3 regions of the Kitasatospora sp. NBC_00374 genome follow, and region 1 is predicted to be linked to each of the others. Evidence: riboswitches for the same ligand, from Rfam matches in the RefSeq annotation. Region 1 holds a riboswitch; each other region holds the start of a gene.
What was found. A riboswitch is a leader RNA that binds a small molecule or an ion and turns the genes downstream of it on or off. The one in region 1 is predicted to bind thiamine pyrophosphate.
Positions count from the first base shown of each region.

Region 2: it holds a riboswitch for thiamine pyrophosphate, as region 1 does, so the genes downstream of both, thiO (glycine oxidase ThiO) here and OG871_RS19230 (cytosine permease) in region 1, are expected to answer to the same signal.
Region 3: it holds a riboswitch for thiamine pyrophosphate, as region 1 does, so the genes downstream of both, thiC (phosphomethylpyrimidine synthase ThiC) here and OG871_RS19230 (cytosine permease) in region 1, are expected to answer to the same signal.

Region 1 covers NZ_CP107964.1:4,270,985-4,278,041, forward strand. Annotated here, with positions in the region: gene OG871_RS19225 (S1C family serine protease) at 1-1,539, opposite strand, end outside; TPP riboswitch at 1,762-1,913, shown strand; gene OG871_RS19230 (cytosine permease) at 1,904-3,265, shown strand; gene OG871_RS19235 (glycerophosphodiester phosphodiesterase) at 3,428-4,183, shown strand; gene OG871_RS19240 (ATP-binding protein) at 4,597-5,076, shown strand; gene OG871_RS19245 (DUF5926 family protein) at 5,194-6,180, shown strand; gene OG871_RS19250 (bifunctional DNA primase/polymerase) at 6,400-7,057, opposite strand, start outside.
Region 2 covers NZ_CP107964.1:2,584,321-2,591,377, forward strand. Annotated here, with positions in the region: gene OG871_RS11540 (hypothetical protein) at 1-381, opposite strand, end outside; gene metF (methylenetetrahydrofolate reductase [NAD(P)H]) at 516-1,430, opposite strand; gene OG871_RS11550 (polyprenyl synthetase family protein) at 1,577-2,683, shown strand; gene thiE (thiamine phosphate synthase) at 2,731-3,378, opposite strand; gene OG871_RS11560 (Rv2175c family DNA-binding protein) at 3,375-3,740, opposite strand; gene OG871_RS11565 (NAD(P)/FAD-dependent oxidoreductase) at 3,788-4,933, opposite strand; TPP riboswitch at 5,057-5,169, shown strand; gene thiO (glycine oxidase ThiO) at 5,138-6,310, shown strand; gene thiS (sulfur carrier protein ThiS) at 6,307-6,516, shown strand; gene OG871_RS11580 (thiazole synthase) at 6,522-7,057, shown strand, end outside.
Region 3 covers NZ_CP107964.1:4,499,568-4,506,624, forward strand. Annotated here, with positions in the region: gene OG871_RS20245 (3-oxoacyl-ACP synthase III family protein) at 1-481, opposite strand, end outside; gene OG871_RS20250 (VC0807 family protein) at 671-1,339, shown strand; gene OG871_RS20255 (flotillin family protein) at 1,447-2,916, opposite strand; gene OG871_RS20260 (hypothetical protein) at 3,159-3,365, opposite strand; TPP riboswitch at 3,460-3,595, shown strand; gene thiC (phosphomethylpyrimidine synthase ThiC) at 3,591-5,417, shown strand; gene OG871_RS20270 (hypothetical protein) at 5,739-6,056, opposite strand; gene OG871_RS20275 (ice-binding family protein) at 6,473-7,057, shown strand, end outside.

The DNA.
Region 1 (7,057 bases):
GGCCTTGCCGTCGCGGGTGTACTCGACCTCGACCTTCTCGCCCGGCTTGTGCGTCCAGATCTCGCTGACCAGGGTCGGGCCGCTGTCGATGGAGATGCCGCCGAGCTTGGTGATGACGTCGCCCGGCTTGAGGCCGGCCTGGTCTGCGGGGCCGCCCGGGGTGACGGCCGCGGTGCCCTGGACGTCCTTGGTCTGGATCTGGGCGCCGTCGCCCTTGTAGTCGTCGTTGCGCAGCACGCCGAGGATCGCGTAGACCGGGCTGCCGTCCTTGATCAGCGTCTCGGCGACCCACTTGGCCTGGTTGATCGGGATGGCGAAGCCGAGGCCGATCGAGCCGGCCCGGCCGCTGGAGCCGCCGCTGTTGGACTGGATCGCCGAGTTGATGCCGATGACCTGACCGGAGGCGTTGAGCAGCGGGCCACCGGAGTTGCCCGGGTTGATCGACGCGTCGGTCTGCAGCGCGTTCATGTACGACGCCTGGGAGCCCGTCTCGTCACCGGAGGCGACCGGACGGTCCTTGGCGCTGATGATGCCGGTGGTGACGGTGCCCTCGAGGCCGTACGGGGCGCCGATCGCGATGGTGGCGTCGCCGATGGCGGCCTTGTCGGAGTCGCCGAGCGGGAGCGGGACGAGCTTGTCCTTCGGCGGGTTGTCGAGCTTGACCACGGCCACGTCGTAGCCCTGGGCGCGGCCCACCACCGAGGCGGGGTACGAGGAGCCGTCGGAGAACTTCACCGTCAGCTTGCCGCCGCTGGCCGCCGGGGCGACCACGTGGTTGTTGGTGAGGATGTGGCCCTCGGTGTCGAAGACGAAACCGGTGCCCGTCCCGGACTCGCTGGAGTTCTGGGCCTTGATGGTGACGGTGCTGGGCAGTGCCTTGGCGGCGATGCCGGCGACCGACTCGGGGGCCCGGTCCAGGGCCTTCTGGTTGTCGCCGACCGTCACGGTGGTGCTGGTGCGGCTGGTGGAGCCGGTGAACCCGTCCTTGCCGTCCGTCAGCGAGACGCCGATCGCACCGCCGGCCAGGCCGGCCAGCACGGCGACGGCCGCGACCAGGGCGATCAGGCCGCCGCGCTTCTTGCGAGGGCCGGGCGGGGTGCCCGGTACGCCCCACTCGGCCGGGTGCCCGGGACCGCCCGTACCGCCGGGCGGGGTACCCCAGCCGCCGAGCGGGTGCCCGGCGCCGAACGGGTGGTGCGCCTCCTCGGCGGACGGCTGCGGCGCGGCCTGCGGGTACCCGGCCGACGTCGCCGGGTGGGCGTACGGGTTGGGGTCGCCCTGCGGCGTGCCCTCGGCGAGCACCGGCACCGCGGGGGCGACGGGCGCGGCCGGGGCGGCGGGCGGCGGCGCGTCCAGGTAGCCGGGGGCGGGGGCCGGGGCGGTCGGCGCGGCGGGCAGCACCGGCGGGGGAGCGTCGATGTACCCGGGCGCCGCCGGGGCGGCGGTCTCGGCCGGCTTCGACAGAGCACCCGCCTCTGGGACGCCGGAGGACTGACCCACCCGCGGCCCGGTGGACCCACTCTCGTGCTCGGTGCTCACGGACGACCTCCATAGCTGACAGGACCTTGGCCATAGTTTTTCGCATAGCCGATTCAGTTGCCGTAAGCAGCCCCCTGAAGAAGTCATGAGAATGCTTAGGTGCTCCCGACAACCGGGGGTCGGCCGGCCGTCCGGCCGAGGTGCGGAGAAGTCCCGCGATGCGGACGGCACCCCGCCCGGCCTTGGCGTTCGACGCCGATCCCGTTAGCCTGGCGCTCCAACCTGACACGACGCGGGAGCTTGGACCAACCAGGCTGAGAGTGCGCTGTTCGACCGTACGCCATGGGTACCACGGCGCGGGTGGTCGAGGGGACGCAGACCGCCGGAACCTGTCCGGGTAATGCCGGCGTAGGGAGTATCGGCCATGACGGCTGTTTCGCCTTCCCCTGCCTCCACGTCCGCCACCGCCGTGGCCGAACGTCCCGAGGCACCCCTGGTGCTCGACACCGAACCTCCGAGAACCCTGGACTTCCGCGCCCAGTTCGCGCTCTGGGCCAACCTCGGGATCAGCCTGATCGGCTTCTCCAGCGCCGCCACGGTGCTCGGGACGGCGGGCGCGGAGCTCTCCTTCGCCGCCGCCGTGACGGCGATCGTGGTCGGCACCGTGATCGGTACCGCGATGCTCGGCGTGGCCGCGCTGATCGGCGCCCGGACCGGCGCTCCGGCGATGGCCGTGCTGCGCGGACTGTTCGGGACGCGGCTGTCGTACCTGCCCACCGTGCTGAACATCGCGCAGTGCATCGGCTGGGGCGTGTTCGAGCTGATCGTGATCGCGGGCGGCGCCCAGAACGTGGCCGGGACGCAGGGCTGGCGCTGGCTGTTCGTGCTGCTCGCCGGTGCGCTCACCACGGTGCTGACGATCTGGCCGCTGGGCTCGATCGCGGTGCTGCGCAAGTACGTGGCGATCGCGGTGGGCGTCGCGATGGTCTACTTCACCGTGCAGCTGGGCCGCCAGGGCTTCCCCGACCCGGGGGCCGGCAACTGGGACGGCTTCCTGACCGCCACGGACGCGGTCATCGCGGTGTCGATCTCGTTCGTCCCGCTGGCCGCGGACTACACCCGGCACTCCCGCACCCCGGGCGCCTCGTTCTGGGGCACCTTCTCCGGCTACACGGTGGCCCAGGTCTGGTGCTACGTGCTGGGCCTGATCGCCCTGCTCCAGCAGGGCGGCGACAGCGCGAAGATCTTCGACTCGTTCACCGGGGTGACGGCCGGCTGGGTGTTCCTGCTGGTCCTGGTCCTGCGGGAGACCGACCAGTCGTTCGCGAACGTGTACTCGACGGCCATGTCGGTGCAGAACCTCCTCCCGCGGATCGACCGCCGGGTGCTGACCGTCGGCATCGGCGCCCTGGTGACCGGCCTCGCCCTGTGGATCCACGAGCTCAGCGCGGGCTACACCAACTTCCTCTACCTGATCGGCGCGGTGTTCGTGCCGCTCTTCGCGGTGCTCGCGGTCGACTACTTCTTCGGCGCCGGCCGCACCGGCTGGAACCTGGAGCAGGACGCCCCGGCCCGTCCGCTGATGCTGCTGCCCTGGGCGGTGGGCTTCGCCACCTACCAGTTCATCGCGCCGACCCCGGTCGCCGGCTGGTGGACCGGCTTCTGGCATGACCTGCAGTCCGCGGTGGGCTTCGAGGCGCAGCCGTGGACCTCGGCCTCGCTGTTCGCCTTCCTGACCGCGGCCCTCGCCACCTGGGCGACCACGCTGGTCCGCAAGGCGGTCTGACACCGCCACGGAAGCCGCCGCCGGGGAGCTGTTCACCGCACGTTCCCCATGGCGGCGGCTTTCGGCCATCCTGGCCCGCGTAGGGTGATCGTCGTGGACACCCAGCCCCTCGACTCCGCCGCGGCCTCCGCCGGCCCGCCCGACCGCAGGTCGGTCAAGGTGATCGCCCACCGCGGCTCCTCCGCCGCGCTGCCCGAGCACACCGCCGAGGCGTACCAGCGGGCGATCGAGGAGGGTGCGGACGGGCTGGAGTGCGACGTCCGCCTGACCTCCGACGGTGAGTTGGTCTGCGTCCACGACCGTACGGTGCGGCGCACCTCGAACGGCAGCGGCACGGTGTCGGCGATGACGCTGGCTCAGCTCGGCGAGCTGGACTTCGGCTCCTGGAAGTCGCCGCAGGACCCGCGGCCCGCCTCGGTGCTGACGCTGGCCCGGCTGCTGGAGCTGGTGGCCGACAGCGGCCGCCGGATCGAGCTGGCCATCGAGACCAAGCACCCGACCCGGTACGCGGGGCGGGTGGAGGCCGAACTGCTGCGGACGCTGGACCGGTTCGGCCTGCTGCCGGACGGGTCGGCCGATCCCGCCGAGTCCGCCGTCCGGATCATGAGCTTCTCGGAGCTGGCGCTGCACCGGGTCCGCCGGGCGGCGCCGGCCGTGCCGAGGGTGTACCTGCTGGAGCGGCGGCTTCCGCTGCTGGGGCGGACCGCCGCGCTGCCCGGCGGGGCCCGGATCGCCGGGCCCGGGATCGAGCTGGTGCGGCGCAACCCCGGCCTGGTGACGGCGCTGCGCCGGGCCGGGCACCGGGTGCACGTGTGGACGGTGGACGAGCCCGCCGACGTCGAGCTGTGCGTGCGGCTCGGGGTGGAGGCCCTGATCACCAACCGGCCGCGCCAGGTGCTGGAGCAGCTGGGGCGCTAGCCGGGGCGCCGGGGGCGGTCCGGCGCACGCGCGAGGCCGGTCGCGCGCCGTCCTTCGGGCGTTGCGGGGGTGCGGAGGCGCACAGGGGGCGCGAAGTGTGGAAAGGGGTGTAATTCCTCCTATCCCACAACACAACGTGAGCATCTAATCACCTTTTGCATACCGTGAGTTGCGGGCCTGGAAATGGCCGTCAGGGATCGGTGAACGCTCGTTTCCGACGCATTCCGAGGGGGCATCCATCCCTCGGCAGAAGCGAAGGAGGTCCGGGGGTGGCGTTGATGGTGGCGCGTTCTGTGCCTGAGAAGGCCGAGCCGGCTTCATCGACCCTGGCAGTGCCGCACGGTCCGGCGAGCGTGGGCGTGGCGCGACGGCGGTTGCGGCGCGATCTGGGCGATCAGGAGATTCCGGATTCGGTGATTGACGATGCTGTGCTGATCCTGTCGGAACTGCTCAGCAATTCCTGCCGGTATGCCCGGCCGCTCGCCCGGCTGACCGAACTCGACCACGAGGCCGAGCTTCCGTCGGGCTACCTGGTCGGCGTCGGCACCCCCGCCAGGCGCGGCCCCGGCGGAGCCGACCCGCAGGGCGAACCGGAACAGGACGGGGACGCCGGCGCGGTGCTGGTCCGCTGGCAGACCCACGGCGACGGTCTGCTCACCCTGGAGGTCACGGACGGCGGCGCGGCCACCAGGCCGCTACCCGCCCGGCCGTCCGTGACGGCCCGGGGCGGCCGGGGCCTGAACATCGTGGGCGAGCTGGCCAGCGACTGGGGGGTGCGGCACGCACCCGGCCGGGTGACGGTCTGGGCCGAGCTGCCCGCCGACGGCCGGCGCCCGGCGGCGAACGCGGCCGGACGGCCGGACGGTGCGGGGCGGCAGGCCCGCAGCGCCTGAGCGGCGGGCCGCACGGGCCCGGGCGCGGAGCCCGCGCGACGCCGTACGCGGGGAAGTCCCGGAATTCTCAGTAGGCTTCCCGGAGCAAGACGTCGCCGTCACCGGGAGAGCCGCACCATGGCCAAGAAGGCCGCCAAGAAGTCGCCCCAGCGCAGCCAGTCCACCACCGTGACCGCGGGCGAGGTCCCGGTCGTCGGCGCACGCGAGATGTGCCCGTGCGGCTCGGGCCGCCGCTACAAGGCCTGTCACGGCCGGGAGGCCGCGCACGCGGTGCAGGAGCTGGTGCACCGCCCGTTCGAGGGCCTGCCGGGAGAGGCCGACTGGGTGGCGCTGCGCGAGCTGGTGCCCGCCGCCACCGTGCCGCTGAAGCTGGCCGCCGGGGTGGCCGAGCAGGCCGAGGGCGAGGTGCCGTCGGTGACGCTGGCGACCGTGCTGCCGCTGGCCTGGCCGGCCCTGCGCCGCCCGGACGGCTCGATCCTGCTGGGCCTGCAGACCCAGTCCTCCTCCGGCGACCTGAGCCGCGACCTGGCGGACGCGCTGGAGCTGGCGCTGACCACCCCGCCGGGCAGCCCCGTGCCGTCCCGCCGGACCGTGCCCGGCGGCCGCCGCCTGCAGGAACTGCTCGACACCGAGGCCGAGTTCACCCCGGTCGTGCACACCGGCTTCGAGTTCTGGCTGGAGGAGTCGGAGAGCGCCGAGGGCGAGGTGGCGGCCTCTCTGGAGCGGGCCAACGCCTCCGCGATCCCGACCGAGAAGCTGGGCGGCGTGACCGCCGCCTACTGGTGCGGCACCCCGGACAAGAACCACCTGCGCTGGGTGATGACGGTCCCCGAGGAGCAGTTGCTGGACGCGCTGGCGCGGCTGTCCGCCTCCGGCGAGGCCTCGCTGGGCACGGACACCCGCCTGGTCGGCTCGTTCCGGGCGCACGGGCTGACCGTGCCGGTCTGGGACCTGCCGGTGGAGATGACCGCGGCCGACTGCGAGAAGCCCGCCGCGACCTTCGCCGAGAAGCTGGCCGGCGCGCTCACCGAGTCCGCCCCGCTCACCGCCGAAGAGCGGCGCGCCCGCGCGAATCTGGTGAACCGTCAGGTCACGCTCAACTGACCGGCCGGTGACGGGCGTCACAATTCCCGCTCAACGGACCTGGTCGCGGAAGATTCCAAGACCGGGACCGCGTGGACAAATTGGCGCGCACGCGGATCTTTGTTACTGTTTTAAACAGTCCGGTCGCTGGTGCATCCCCCGTCGCCAGCGGCCGGACCTTTCGTTTTTTCGGACGGTACGCCTGCGGCGCACCCCGAAGGGCCACTCTGGCAGGGCCGTTCAGAACGGCAGCCGGCTGCCGTCCGGCGCCGTCGTGGTGACCGCGATCAATCCGCCGAGCAGGGCGGCCACTTGAGGCAGCCACACGCCGTCCTCCCGGGGCGGGCGGACCCAGTGCACGCCCCCCGCGCCGGTGCGCGACGGCGGCAGCGGCAGGTACCCACCGGGACCGTGGTAGCGCAGCGACCCGGGCACCCAGGCACGCTCCGCCAGCAGTTCGCCCAACTCGTCCAGCGTGTACGGGGCCACCAGCAGCAGGTACCGGGACGGCGTGGCCAGCACCGGCCCCAGCGGCACCCCGATCCCGTCGAACCAGGCCAGCAGCCGGGCCCCGGCCACGGCGGGCACGCTGACCGCGCAGACCGTACGGCCGGTGGCCACCAGGACCGGCGCCCCGGGACAGCGCCGCTCCCACCACCAGCGCACCATCCGCGCCTCGGTGGTGGCGGCGAGCAGCGGCGGATCGTACGGATGCCCGCCCGGCACCGGGCAGCAGAGGTCTCCACAGGAGCACGGCCCTCCCGCACCGCGTACCGCCCTGGCGCCCGGCAGGACCGGCCAGCCCAGCGCGGCCGCCGCGAGCGCCGCGGTCAGGGCCCGCCGCCGGCTCCCGGGCCGTCGGCCCAACGCCCGCAGCGCGCCCGTCCGCAGGGCCTCG
Region 2 (7,057 bases), 1.7 Mb from region 1:
CTCGACCGGGCCGACCTCGCCGACCGCTGCCACCGTCTCGGCCGCGGCCACCGCGGCCGCACCGCCGGTGGCGGCGGCGAGCAGGGGGACCCTGGCCAGCGGACCGGGCAGCGAGCCGTCCGGGCGCCGCAGCGACCAGCCGGCCGGCCGGCCGCGCTTGACGGCCAGCGTGACGAAGGTCTGGCCGACGGCGAAGGTGGCCGCGCCGGCTCCTATGACCAGCACCGACTGGAGCCGCATCCCCGCGACCACGCACAGGAAGCCGACCAGCGCGAGCGCCCGCCAGTGCAGCGGGGCACGGTTCTGCAGCAGCAGCTCGGCCACCAGCCAGAGCGCCACCACCGTCAACGCGACGTACAGCAGCAGGTACCCGATGCCCATCCCCGCTACCTCCAGTCGCGTACCGCGCGGTTGCGGGCGACTGTACCGGTTCCCGGCGCCGGGACCCACATCCCGGACGGACCTGCGCCGGGCCCGGGCGGGGCCGCCGGGGCGGGGTGGCCGCCGGCCGTCGGTCAGCGCTGGTGCAGACCGAGGTTCTGGTAGATCTCCAGGGTCGACGTGGAGTGGTTCAGGGTGATGAAGTGCAGCCCGGGCGCGCCCTCGGCGAGCAGCCGCTCGGACATCGCGGTGGCGTGCTCGATGCCGATCGCCCGCACGGCCTCCGGGTCCTCGGCCGCGGCACGGAAGCGGCGCTCCAGCTCGACCGGGAAGGCCGAGCCGGACAGCTGCGGGAAACGCTCCAGCTGCTTGATGTTGGTGACCGGCATGATCTCCGGGATGATCGGCGTCGCGCAGCCGGCCGCGGCGACCCGGTCGCGCAGCCACAGGTAGTCGTCGACCTCGAAGAACATCTGGGTGATCGCGTAGTCGGCGCCGGCCCGGCACTTGGCGACGAAGTGCTTGATGTCCGCGTCCCAGTCGGCGGACCGCGGGTGCATCTGCGGGAAGGCGGCCACGCCGACGCAGAAGTCGCCGATGCTCCGGATCAGCTCGACCAGCTCGTAGGCGTAGGTGACGCCGTCCGGGTGGCGGACCCACTCGCCCATCGGGTCGCCGGGCGGGTCGCCGCGCACCGCGAGGACGTTGCGCACGCCCTGGTCGGCGTACTGGCCGATGATGTTGCGCAGCTCGGCGATCGAGTGGTCGACGGCGGTGAGGTGGGCGACCGGGGTCAGGGTCGTCTCGGTGGCGATCCGGCCGACCAGGTTGACCGTGCGGCCGCGCGAGGAGCCGCCGGCGCCGTAGGTCATGCAGACGAAGTTGGGGTCCAGCGACTCGACCCGGCGGATCGCGTCCCAGAGGCGGCGCTCGGCAGCCTCGCTGCGCGGCGGCATGAACTCGAAGGAGAACGAGCGGTCACCTGCCGCCAGCAGATCGCGCACGGTCTGCGCACGGTCGGTTCTGGTGGAGGGAATCCCGAGTGCCATGCTCGCAGGTTAGCCGGGATGCGGAGAGCGCGACCAAACGTGGTCCACCAACTGAGACACCTGCCGAGACGTCCGATCCGTGGCGGTGAGAAGCCTCCCGAACACCCCGATAGTCTGATTGTCAGCCAATCGATCCGGAGTCTCCCGTGCGTTCGCCCACCGGTCTGCCCACCCACCCCATCGACGCGGAAGCCGTGCGCGAACGCGTCAACGCGGCCCTCGCCGAGTTCATGGACGGCCGCACGGCCCTGCTCGCCGGCATCTCCCCCCAGCTCGGGCCGGTCTCCGACGCCCTGCGCGACTTCCTGCTCGACGGCGGCAAGCGGCTGCGCCCCGCGTTCTGCTACTGGGGCTGGCGCGGGGCAGGCGGCGGCGCCGACGAGACGGGGATCACCCGGGCGGCGGCCGCACTCGAACTGCTCCAGGCGAGTGCCCTGGTGCACGACGACCTGATGGACCGCAGCGACACCCGCCGCGGACTGCCCTCCGTCCACCGCCGTTTCGAGGCGCTGCACCGCAGCAGCGGCTGGCGCGGCGACCGCGAGCAGTACGGGGCCTCCGCCGCCGTCCTGCTCGGCGACCTGCTGCTGATCTGGTGCGACGAGCTGTTCAACGACTGCGGTCTCGACCCCGCGGCCGTCCGGGCGGCCAAGCCGTCCTTCGACCTGATGCGCACCGAGGTCATGCTCGGCCAGTACCTGGACGTGCTGGAGCCGGTCGCCGGGGACTCCGCCGACCCGCAGGCGCTGGAGCGCGCCCGGACCGTCCTGCACTACAAGTCCGCGAAGTACACCATCGAGCGCCCGCTCCAGGTGGGGGCCGTGCTGGCCGGGGCCGGACCCGACCTGGTCTCGGCCTACGCGGCCTTCGGCCTCCCGCTGGGCGAGGCCTTCCAGCTGCGGGACGACCTGCTCGGTGTGTTCGGCGATCCGTCGGTCACCGGCAAGCCGGCCGGCGACGATCTGCGCGAGGGCAAGCGGACCCTGCTGGTGGCGCACGCCATGCGCGGCCTGTCGCCCGCCGACGCCCGGCACCTGGACGAGCGGCTCGGCGCACCCGACCTGACCGCCGACGAGATCCCGGCCCTGCGCGCACTGGTCGAGCGGAGCGGCGCCGCCGACCTGGTGGAGAAGCGGATCGACGCGCTGATGCGGGACTCGCTGGCCGCGCTGGAGGCCGCCCCGCTCCGCGGCGGCCCGGCCCGCGAGGTCCTGCGGGCCCTGGCCGAGGCCGCCACCGTCCGCACCTACTGAAGCGCCCGGGCGCCCCGGGCGGGGCACCCGGGCGCGGGCAGCAGCGGTCAGACCTCGCGGAGCCTGCGGGCCAGCTCGGCCGCCGCCGCACCCGGGTCGTCGGCCGCCGTGATGGCCCGGACCACGACCACCCGGCGGGCGCCCGCCGCCAGGACCTGGTCCAGGTTGCCCAGGTCGATGCCGCCGATCGCGAACCACGGTCGGTCCGTCGGCTGCCCGGCCGCGTACGAGACCAGGCCGAGGCCGGGCGCGTGCCGGCCGGGCTTGGTCGGGGTGGGCCAGACCGGCCCGGTGCAGAAGTAGTCCACGCCCGGCTCGACCAGCGCGGTGTCCACCTCCGACTCGGCGTGGCAGGAGCGGCCGATCAGCACGTCCTGGCCGAGGATCGCCCGGGCGGCCGGGACGGGCAGGTCGTCCTGACCCAGGTGCAGCACCTGGGGACCCGCGGCATGGGCCACGTCGGCCCGGTCGTTGACGGAGAAGAGCCTGCCGTGCCGCCGGGCGGCGTCCGCGAAGACCTCCAGGTACTCCAGCTCCTGCTTCGCCTCCAGCCCCTTGTCCCGCAGCTGGACGATGTCCACGCCACCGGCCAGCACCGCGTCCAGGAACTCGGGCAGGTCGCCCTGCTCCCGGCGGGCGTCGGTGCACAGGTAGAGGCGGGCGTCCGCCAGCGCGGCGCGGGCGTCCGCCGTCACAGCAGCATGGCCTGGGCGCGGCGCTTCACCTCGGTGCCCCGGTTCTCCCGCAGCGCCTGGATCGGGCTGCCGGGAAGCGACGGGTCCTCGGTGAACATCCACTCGAGGATCTCCTCGTCGTTGAGCCCGCAGTCGCGCAGCACCGTGAGGGTGCCCACCAGGTGCTTGACCGGTCCGGTGGGCTCGATGAAGTCGGCGGGCACCTGCAGCGAGTTGTTCTCGCCGCGGCGGACGGCCAGCAGGGTCCGGTTCCTCACCTGGTCCCGGACCTCGGTGATCTGCACCCCCCACAGCTCCGAGATGTCGGGCAGGTAGAGCCACGCGGGGACAAGGGCTTCAATCTTGGGATCAATCTTGCTCACGCCCCCAGACTGCCACCTCCGGCGACCCCCGCGCACCTACCGCCCGGTCAGGCCGCCGCCGCCTTGAGCTGGACGGCCGGATCGGCGGCGAGCGCCCGGTCGAGCACCGCACCCCGGTCGATCAGCCGCCGCGCCTGGTTGAGGTCGCGCGGCCGGTCCACCGACAGGGCCGCGACCAGGGCGCCCTGCCGCAACCACAGCACCGTCCAGGACGGCTCCTCGGGCGAGCCCCGGTGGATCAGCTCGTCCGCCTCGGCGTGCCGGCCCGCGTACTGCACCATCCGTCCGAACTGCTCGGACCAGAAGTACGGCACCGGGTCGTACGGGGCGTCCGCGCCGAGCATCGAGGCCGCCGCCGCCGTGCCGGACTGCAGTGCGTGGTCCCAGTGCTGGACGGCCAGCCGGACGCCGGAGCGGGCCGAGGGGTAGGAGACGCAGTCACCGGCCGCCCACACACCCGGGGCGCCGGTGCGCAGCCGCTCGTCCACCAGGATCGCCCCGGCCGCGTCCAGCTCCACGCCGGAGCCGGACAGCCATCCGGTGGCGGGCCGGGCGCCGATCCCGACCAGCACCTCGTCGGCGGGCAGCCGGGTGCCGTCGGTGAGCACCACGGCACCGGGCTCGGCGGCCAGCACCCCGGCCCCGCAGCGCAGCCCGACCCCGGCTGCCGCGTACCAGCCGGCCATCACCGCGCCGAGCGGTTCGGGCAGCGCACCGGTGAGCGGCGCCGGCCCGGCCTCGACCACGGTCACCTCGCAGCCCAGCTGCCGGGCCACCGTCGCGGTCTCCGCGCCGATCCAGCCGGCCCCGGCCAGCACCAGCCGCACGCCGGGGCGGAGCCGTTCGCGCAGCGCCAGGGCGTCGTCCACGGTACGCAGCAGGCGCGCGCCGGGAGCCCCGGGCAGCGGGCGGGGTTCGGCACCGGTGGCGATCACCAGGCCCTCGTACGGCAGCTCACCGCCGTCGGTGTGCAGCACCCCGGGTGCCAGGGCGAGCGCCCGGCGACCGGTCAGCAGCTCGACGCCGAGGTGCTCCCAGTCGATCTCGAAGGTGGTGGCGTCGGCCTTTCCGAGCAGCACGTTCTTGGACAGCGGCGGCCGGTCGTACGGGCGGTGCGGCTCGTCGCCGAGCAGCGAGATCCGGCCCTCCCAGCCCCCGCGGCGCAGACCCAGCGCGGCCTGCGCGCCCGCCATGCCGGCCCCGACCACGACCACCCGTCCGGTTCGCTTCAGTTCGACCACCGGGCCAGCCTAGCGAGCGGGTGTCCACGCCATGTACGCACCTTCGGGCTGGGACGCGCCCGGCGTTATGGTGGACGGACACCACACGGGAGCCCGGCGCACCGGGCTGAGAGGCGGGCTGCGGCGGCCTGCGACCGTCCGAACCTGATCCGGGTCATGCCGGCGAAGGGAGTATCGACTTTGGCACGGACACCTGACGTCCTGGTCGTCGGCGGCGGCATCATCGGCCTCGGCGTGGCCTGGCGCACGGCGCAGCGCGGGCTCGCGGTCACCGTGCTCGACCCGGCCCCGGGCGGCGGCGCGGCCCAGGTCGCGGCCGGGATGCTGGCCCCCGTCACGGAGCTGCAGTACGGCGAGGAGCCGCTGCTGCGCCTGGGCATGGCCTCCAACGAGCGGTACGCCGCGTTCGCGGCCGAACTCACCGCGGCCACCGGCCTGGACACCGGCTACCGGCAGACCGGCACGCTGGCCGTGGCGCTGGACTCCGACGACCGCGCGGAACTGCGCGAGCTGCTCGCCTTCCACCAGCGGCTCGGCCTTGAGTCGCACTGGCTGACCGGCCGGGAGTGCCGCCGGCTCGAACCGATGCTCGCCCCCGGGGTGCGCGGCGGCCTGCAGGTGACGGGCGATCACCAGGTGGACGGGCGGCGGCTGTCGAAGGCCCTGCTCGCCGCCTGCGCGCGCGAGGGTGTCGTCCTGCACCGTGCCGAGGCCGCCGAACTGGTGGTCACGGACGGCCGGGCCACCGGCGTCCGGCTGGCCGACGGCACCGAGCTGACCGCCGGGCAGCTGGTGCTCGCCGCCGGCTGCCGCAGCCACCTGCTGCCCGGCCTGCCGCCGGGCGTGCTGCCGGCCGTCCGCCCGGTCAAGGGCCAGGTGCTGCGGCTGCGGATCCCCGCGCCGTACGCGCCGTTCCTGTCCCGCAACGTGCGGGCGGTGGTGCGCGGGCAGCACATCTACCTGGTGCCGCGGGCCGACGGCGAGCTGGTGATCGGGGCGACCAGCGAGGAGCTGGGCTACGACACCACCGTGACCGCGGGCGGGGTGTACGAGCTGCTGCGCGACGCGCACGAGCTGATCCCCGGCATCACCGAGCTGCCGCTGGTGGAGACCGGTGCCGGGCTGCGGCCCGGCTCCCCGGACAACGCCCCGCTGCTCGGCCCGACCACGCTGCCCGGCCTCACCGCGGCGACCGGCCACTACCGCAACGGCGTCCTGCTCACCCCGGTCACCGCCGACCTGATCGCCGACCACCTGGCGACCGGGGCCGTGCCCGAGCTCGCCGCCCCCTTCTCCCCCAGCCGCTTCACCGCAGAGGTCACGTCATGAACCAGATCCCGCTCACCGTCAACGGCGAACCCCGCGAGCTGCCCGCCGCGACCACGCTGGCCGAGGTGGTGGCGCAGCTGAGCAGGGCGCCCTCGGGCGTGGCGGCGGCACTCAACGAGGCCGTGGTGCCACGCGGTTCGTGGGGCGAGACGGTGCTGAGCGCCGGCGACCGGGTGGAGATCCTCACCGCGGTCCAGGGGGGCTGAGCGCGATGGCCGACGACCTGCTGACCATCGCCGGGACGACCTTCTCGTCCCGGCTGATCATGGGCACCGGCGGCGCCCCGAGCCTGGAGGTGCTGGAGCAGGCCCTGCTGGTCTCCGGCACGGAGCTGACCACCGTCGCGATGCGCCGGGTCGACCCCGGTACCCGGGGCTCGGTGCTCGACGTGCTCACCCGCAACGGCATCCGGGTGCTGCCCAACACGGCCGGCTGCTTCACCGCCGGGGAGGCCGTGCTGACCGCCCGGCTCGCCCGCGAGGCACTCGGCACCGACTGGGTGAAGCTGGAGGTGATCGCCGACGAGCGCACCCTGCTGCCCGACCCGATCGAGCTGCTGGACGCCGCCGAGACCCTGGTCGACGACGGCTTCACGGTGCTGCCCTACACCAACGACGACCCGGTGCTGGCACGCAAGCTGGAGGACGTCGGCTGCGCGGCGATCATGCCGCTGGGCTCGCCGATCGGCTCCGGCCTGGGCATCCGCAACCCGCACAACTTCCAGTTGATCGTGGAGAGCGCGGGCGT
Region 3 (7,057 bases), 230 kb from region 1:
CGGGGTCGCGCCGCATCGCCCGGCTGGGTGTCTCGCCGGTCACCACCAGCGCCCGGCGGGCCCGCCCGGCCAGGATCATCGCGCGGGCGGTGTCGATGCCGTTCAGGAAGCTGTTGCAGGCGTTGGAGATGTCGAACGCATGCGCGCGGGACCCGAGTTCGGCCTGCACCAGGTGGGCGGTGGCGGGCTCGCAGACGTCCCGGGTCGCCGAGGCGAACAGCAGCAGGTCGATGTCCAGCGGGTCGAGGCCGGCGCTGTGCAGCGCCCGGCGGGCCGCGCCCAGGGCCAGCGTGGAGGCGTACTCGCCGTCGGCGGCGAAGTGCCGGGTGCGGATGCCGGTGGCCTTCTCGAACATCCCGCCGGGCAGCCGGAGGCCACTGCCGCCCGCCACCTCGTCCTGGAGCTGCTGAGAGGTCAGCACCTGGGCGGGCAGACAGGCGCCCACGGCGGTGATGCCGACCCGCGGTATATGGAGGTCCATGGCCATCATCCTGGCCGGTCACCGCAGTGCCGGGCCTGAGTACCCGTACTCATCAGTGACAGGCGATCGGCCCCGGCCATGACATCCGTCATGCGCTTTCCCGCACAGCCGACACTGCCGCACGACCCCCGCCGGACGGGAACCTTGAGACATCGCAGAGAGCGACCGGCACGGACGGGGAGCGGGACCATGGCCACCATCACCACCAGCGCGAAGACCGAGCAGAACACCTCCGGGGCGGCCGCCGCCCTCCGGCCGCTGGCCGTCGACGTGGCGGTGCCGCTCGGCGTCTACTACGCGGCACACTCGCTGTTCGGCCTCGGCCTGGTCGCCTCGCTGACCCTCTCCAGCGCCGTCCCGGTCGTCCGCACGGTCGCCGGGCTGGTCCGGGACCGTTCGGTCAACACCCTCGCCCTGGTGATGCTGGTGGTGAACGTGGTCGGCATCGCGCTGTCCGCCGTCGCCGGCGACCCCAGGCTGATGGTCGCCAAGGACGGCGCGGTCAGCAGCGTGATCGGCGGCTCGATGATCGTCACGGCGCTGCTCGGCCGCCCGCTCATGACGGCCGGCCTGCGGCCCTTCCTCGTCAAGGGCGACGCGGCCCGGTCCGCCGCCTGGGACCGGCTGATGGCCGGCTCGGCCGCCTTCCGCCGCGACGAGCGCAACTTCTCGCTGGCCTGGGGCACCGTGCTGGTCACCGAGTGCGCCGCCAAGGTGGTGCTGGCGTACACCGTGCCGGTGGAGACCATGGTCTGGCTGAGCACCGTCCTGCTGGTCGCCGCGATCGGCCTGGGGGTCCTGGTCGGCAACGTCTTCGCCGGGCGGATGGCCGAGCGGGTCGTCGCCGAGGCCGCCTGAGCCTCCGAGGCCACCTGAACCTCCCGAACCGCCCGCAGTGCGCCCGCCCGCAGTGCGCCCGCCCGCAGTGCGCCCGCCCGTCTCCCCGACGGGCGGGCGCACCCGTGTCAGCCCTCCTGCACCGGGATCGGCAGGCCGACCACCGGCTTTCCGCCGGCCGGCCGCTCCTCGTCCGCCGGGGCCTTCGGCGCGTTCATCGCGCTCAGCAGCTGCCGGGCCAGGCCCAGCCCGGTGCCGCCCATGGTCAGCGCCTTGGCGAACATGTCCGACATCCCGTCCGCGCCGTTGAGCAGGATCATGTGCTCGACGTTGCCGAAGGCCTCCGCGCCGGCCCGGACGATCTCCGGCCAGTTCTCGGCCAACTGCTGGGCCACCACGGCTTCCTGGTTCTCCGCGAGGGCCGCGGCCCGGGCCTTGATGGCCTCCGCCTCGGCCAGACCGAGCGCCCGGGCCGCCTCGGCCTGCGCCAGGCCCTTCGCCTCCGCGGAGGCGGCCTCCGCCAGACCGGTCGCCTTGGTCGCCTCGGCCGCCGCCAGACCGCGGGCCCTGGTCGCCTCCGCCTCGGCGGTGGCCGCCACCTTCACCCGGTTCGCCTCGGCACCCGCTTTCAGCTCGGTCTCCCGCGCCAGCGCCTCGGCGGCCGAGATCCGGGCGTCACGGTCCGCCTCGGCCTTGGTCCTGGTCTCGTACGCGCGGGCGTCGGCCGGCTTGCGGACGTCCGCCTGCAGCTGCTGCTCCTTGCGGTGCGCCTCCAGCTCGGCGACCTTGGTCTCCTGGACCACGACCTCCTGCCGGGCGGCGGCCTGCGCCAGCGGTCCCGCCTGCATCGCGCGGGCCGTCGCGGTCTCCATCTCGGCCTGGTAACCGGCCTGCTGGATACCGGAGTTACGGGTCGCCTCGGCCTTGCGGGCGAACGCCTCCTGCTCCGCCTCGGTGGCCCGGCGGTCCGCCTCCGCGGCCGCGATCCGGGCGTCCCGCTGGACGGCGGCCGCGTGCGGGGCGGCCAGGTTGGTGATGTAGCCGGTCGGGTCCAGGATCTCCTGGATCTGCAGCGAGTCGATGATCAGGCCGAGCTTCTCCATCTCGGAACCGGACGCGGCCCGGGTCTCCCCGGTCAGCCGCTCCCGGTCGCGGATCATGTCCTCGACGGTCAACCCGCCGACGATCGACCGCAGATGGCCCGCGAACACGTTGTGCACCCGCTGGCCCATCATCTTCTGCTGGTCCAGGAAGCGCCGGGCGGCGTTGGCGATCGACACCGTGTCGTCGCCCACCTTGAAGATCACAACGCCCTTGACGTGCACCGGAATACCCTGCGACGTCACACACTCGACGTCCAGCTCGGCCTCGTTCAGGTCCAGCGACAGCTTGCGCACCACCTGCACGCCCGGCACCACGAAGGTGCCCCGGCCGGTGACGATCCGGAAGCCCAGCCCGTCGGCGAGGCCCTCGGTGCGGTGCGTGGAGCCCGAGATGACCAGCGCCTCGTTCGGCTCCGCCACCCGCCACATCAGTTTGAAGAGCACGATCAGAACGACGATGGAGGCCGCCACGGCCCCCGCGATGCCGATGAGCATCGGCTTTCCCCCTTCGAAGCGCACCGGCTCCGTGGCTGCGCTCTGATGTGCAGGACGGCGCGGAACGCGGTGGCAGCAGCAGATTCTTCGCCTGCTGTGATCGCTTGGGAAGGCTCGGGCGTCCTGATTGCGCATCAGGGGCGTCAAGATTGCGTCAAGACGGCGGCGTGCGCGGCAGGGTGGCGGCGGTCGGCGTCAGGGGCGGCGGTCGCGTCCGGGTGGTCGGCGTCCGGGCGGCGGTGTCACCCGTACGCCGGGCCGACGTAGACCGTGCGCGGCGGCTGGTACTCCAGCACCACGACGGGTGTCCCCGGCGCCAGCGGCTCGCCCGGCACCGCCAGGTACGCGAGAAAGGCCTCCGTCCCCTGCCGTTCGGGCACATGGATCAGCACCTCGCCGACCAGCCCGGCCCCGATCCTGCCCGTCACCCGCCCCGTCAGCCCGACCATCCGGCCAGTCTGCCACCGCGTCCACTGTCCGGAACCTGTCTGGACCTGGGCGGATCGGCCCGCTACGGTGTTGGACGTCTTACGCAGGCAAACCGCCTGCGGACACGGGAGCTCGGAGCACCGGGCTGAGAGGGCGCTGAACGGTCACGTCGAGGACGTGCCGACCGCTGCGCCGACCGCAGGAACCTGGACCGGATAATGCCGGCGTAGGGAGTAGAAGGTCAGATGACCGTCTTTGATGCACAGCAGAAGTCTGCCCGCAGCACGGCCGCCCCGGTCAGCAGCGCGGCCACCGGCTACCCGACCCCGGCCTGGCGCAAGGCCTACCTGGAGGGATCCCGGCCCGACCTGCGGGTCCCGTACCGCGAGGTCCACCTCACCAACGGCCGCACCGTCCCGCTCTACGACACCTCCGGGCCGTACACCGACGCGGCCTACGAGCCCGACGTGCGCCGCGGCCTGCCGGCGCTGCGCGACCCGTGGATCCGCCAGCGCGGCGACGTCGAGGAGTACGACGGCCGCGAGGCCCGCCCCGAGGACGACGGGATCAAGCACACCTCGCCGCGCGGCGGGAACCTCCGCAACCTGGACGCGGTCTTCCCCGGCCGGCCGCGCCGCCCGCTGCGGGGCCGCGACGGCGCCGCGGTCACCCAACTCGCCTACGCGAGGCAGGGTGTGATCACCCCGGAGATGGAGTTCGTGGCCCTGCGCGAGGGCCTGGAGCCGGACTTCGTCCGGGACGAGGTGGCCCGTGGCCGCGCCGTCATCCCGGTCAACGTGAACCACCCCGAGGTGGAGCCGGCCATCATCGGCACCAACTTCCTGGTGAAGATCAACGCCAACATCGGCAACTCCGCGGTCACCTCCTCCATCGAGGAGGAGGTGGAGAAGATGACCTGGGCCACCCGCTGGGGCGCCGACACCGTCATGGACCTCTCCACCGGCCGCAACATCCACACCACCCGCGAGTGGATCCTGCGCAACTCCCCCGTGCCGATCGGCACCGTGCCGCTCTACCAGGCCCTGGAGAAGGTCGACGGCAAGGCCGAGGAGCTGAGCTGGGAGGTCTACCGCGACACCGTCATCGAGCAGTGCGAGCAGGGCGTCGACTACATGACCGTCCACGCGGGCGTGCTGCTGCGGTACGTCCCGCTGACGGCCCGTCGCAAGACCGGCATCGTCTCGCGCGGCGGCTCGATCATGGCGGCCTGGTGCCTGGCGCACCACCAGGAGAACTTCCTCTACACCAACTTCGAGGAGCTCTGCGACATCCTCGCCGCGTACGACGTCACCTTCTCGCTCGGTGACGGCCTGCGGCCCGGCTCGATCGCGGACGCCAACGACGACGCCCAGTTCTCCGAGCTCCAGACGCTCGGCGAGCTCGGCCGGATCGCCCGGGACAGGAACGTCCAGGTGATGATCGAGGGCCCGGGTCACGTCCCGATGAACAAGATCCGCGAGAACATGGACCTCCAGCGGGAGATCTGCGACGAGGCGCCGTTCTACACCCTCGGCCCGCTCACCACCGACGTCGCGCCCGGCTACGACCACATCACCTCGGGCATCGGCGCGGCGATGATCGCCTGGTGGGGCACCGCGATGCTCTGCTACGTCACCCCCAAGGAGCACCTGGGCCTGCCCAACCGGGACGACGTGAAGACCGGCGTCATCACCTACAAGATCGCCGCCCACGCGGCGGACCTGGCCAAGGGCCACCCCGGCGCCCAGGAGTGGGACGACGCACTCTCCGACGCCCGCTTCGAGTTCCGCTGGGAGGACCAGTTCAACCTGGCCCTCGACCCGGAGACGGCCCGCGAGTTCCACGACGAGACCCTCCCCGCGGAGCCCGCGAAGACGGCGCACTTCTGCTCCATGTGCGGCCCGAAGTTCTGTTCGATGAAGATCTCGCAGCAGATCCGGGCCGAGCACGGCGAGGGCTCCACGGCCGTCAACGGCACCGGCTACGCACCCGAGGCACTGGCCGGCATGCAGGCCAAGTCCGAGGAGTTCGCCGCCCAGGGCAACCGGGTCTACCTGCCGCTGGCCGACTGACACCGGGTGAACCGCCGGGGCGCTGCCATGGGGGACCGGAGGGGGCTCCCATGGCAGCGCCCCGGGCACGTCCGCGCCAGCTGCCCGCCGGCCTGCTGCTCTCCCCGTCCTGCTGTCCTGGTGCCGCGCGCCGGGAGGCGATCGTCAGGCTCCGCGCCATGGAGGTGCGGAAGGCGATTCTCCTGGGGCTGCTGAGCTCACCTGTGTTCTCACCTGCACGGGTCTGGTTGTTCGGCGGGCCCTGAGTGCTGCTCGGGCAGCCGGCTGAGGCAGGACAGGCAGCGCATTCTCCAGGGCCTGGCTGCGGTGCGGCCTCCTTGATCAGACGCCGATGATCTGGCACCGCAGGCCGCCATCCCGGGCGTACACCCGCAACTCCTGCTCCTTGTGGGGCTCGTCGTTCTGCTTCGGCGACAACCGCCAGGCCGGGAACCAGCCGAGCCCGTCGGCGGTCAGGCTCTCCGCGACCTCCTCCAGGGCGTGCCTGCCGAGTCGCCCGTAGCCGAGCTCCTGGCGCAGCTCGCCGAGCGAGGTCCGGACCAGGCCGCCCGCTGCGCGACAGCGCTCGGCCACCGGGCCGGTGCCGCCGTCCCCGGGAGCGGTCGGCAAGTCACCACGCAGATCGGTCAGGGTGTTCATGTTCGGCCCAACGACACGAACTGCAAAAACGATGCGGCAGTTCCCCGGCTCGGACGTACGCGGCGATTCGTAGGTATTTCACCATCGTGTGCGATCGATGTGCGATCACCCGCGCCCGGCGAGCGGCCGCCGACGCGCCGTAGGCACATGGGTGAAACAGTCGAAATTCGGCCGCGACACCACTCATTTGGATTCTCAAAAAGCATTCGATCTTATGGTGCCATTGGTATGTACGCGGTTGAGTGACGGTTCATCACAAACCCGGTAGGCAGTCGCTTCGTGGCCCCCGCCATGGGGCGAATCCCGATAGGTGTCGGTGTGATCACCGGGGCATGGAGTCTGATCGGAACTCACCACAGCCACTCGGAATCCCCATGGATGGCCGAGTTCGACGGCGACACGAAAGGCTTTGTCCCATGGCAGTGGATGCCACCCTGTCCGCCCCTCCCGACAGCGGGCGTAGACGCACCCGGTTCAAGGAAGCCCTCTACCTCGTGCCCGGACTGGCGTTACTGGCGACAACCACGCTGATCTCGCAGCCTGCCCATGCGGCGGAGGCCCCGGTGACCCTGGGGACCGACACCAGCTATGCGGTCCTCGGCGGTTCAACGGTCACCAACACGGGCCCCAGCGTCATCAACGGCGATCTGGGCCTCAGCCCCGGTTCGTCGGTGACGGGCTTCCCGCCCGGAATTCTCAACGGGGTGCAGCACGTCGCCGACGCCGAGGCCCTCCAGGCCCAGTCCGATCTGGTCATCGCCTACAACGACGCCGCCGGCCGGGCGCCCACGGCACTCGTCTCCGGGGACCTCGTCGGGCTGACCCTGACGTCCGGTGTGTACAAGTCCACGTCGTCACTGGCGCTCAACGGCACCGTGACGCTCGATGCCCAGGGCGACCCCAGCGCCGTCTTCATCTTCCAGATCGCCTCCACCCTGATCACGGGTTCGGCGAGCAACGTCAGCCTCATCAACGGCGCTCAGGCCTGCAATGTGTTCTGG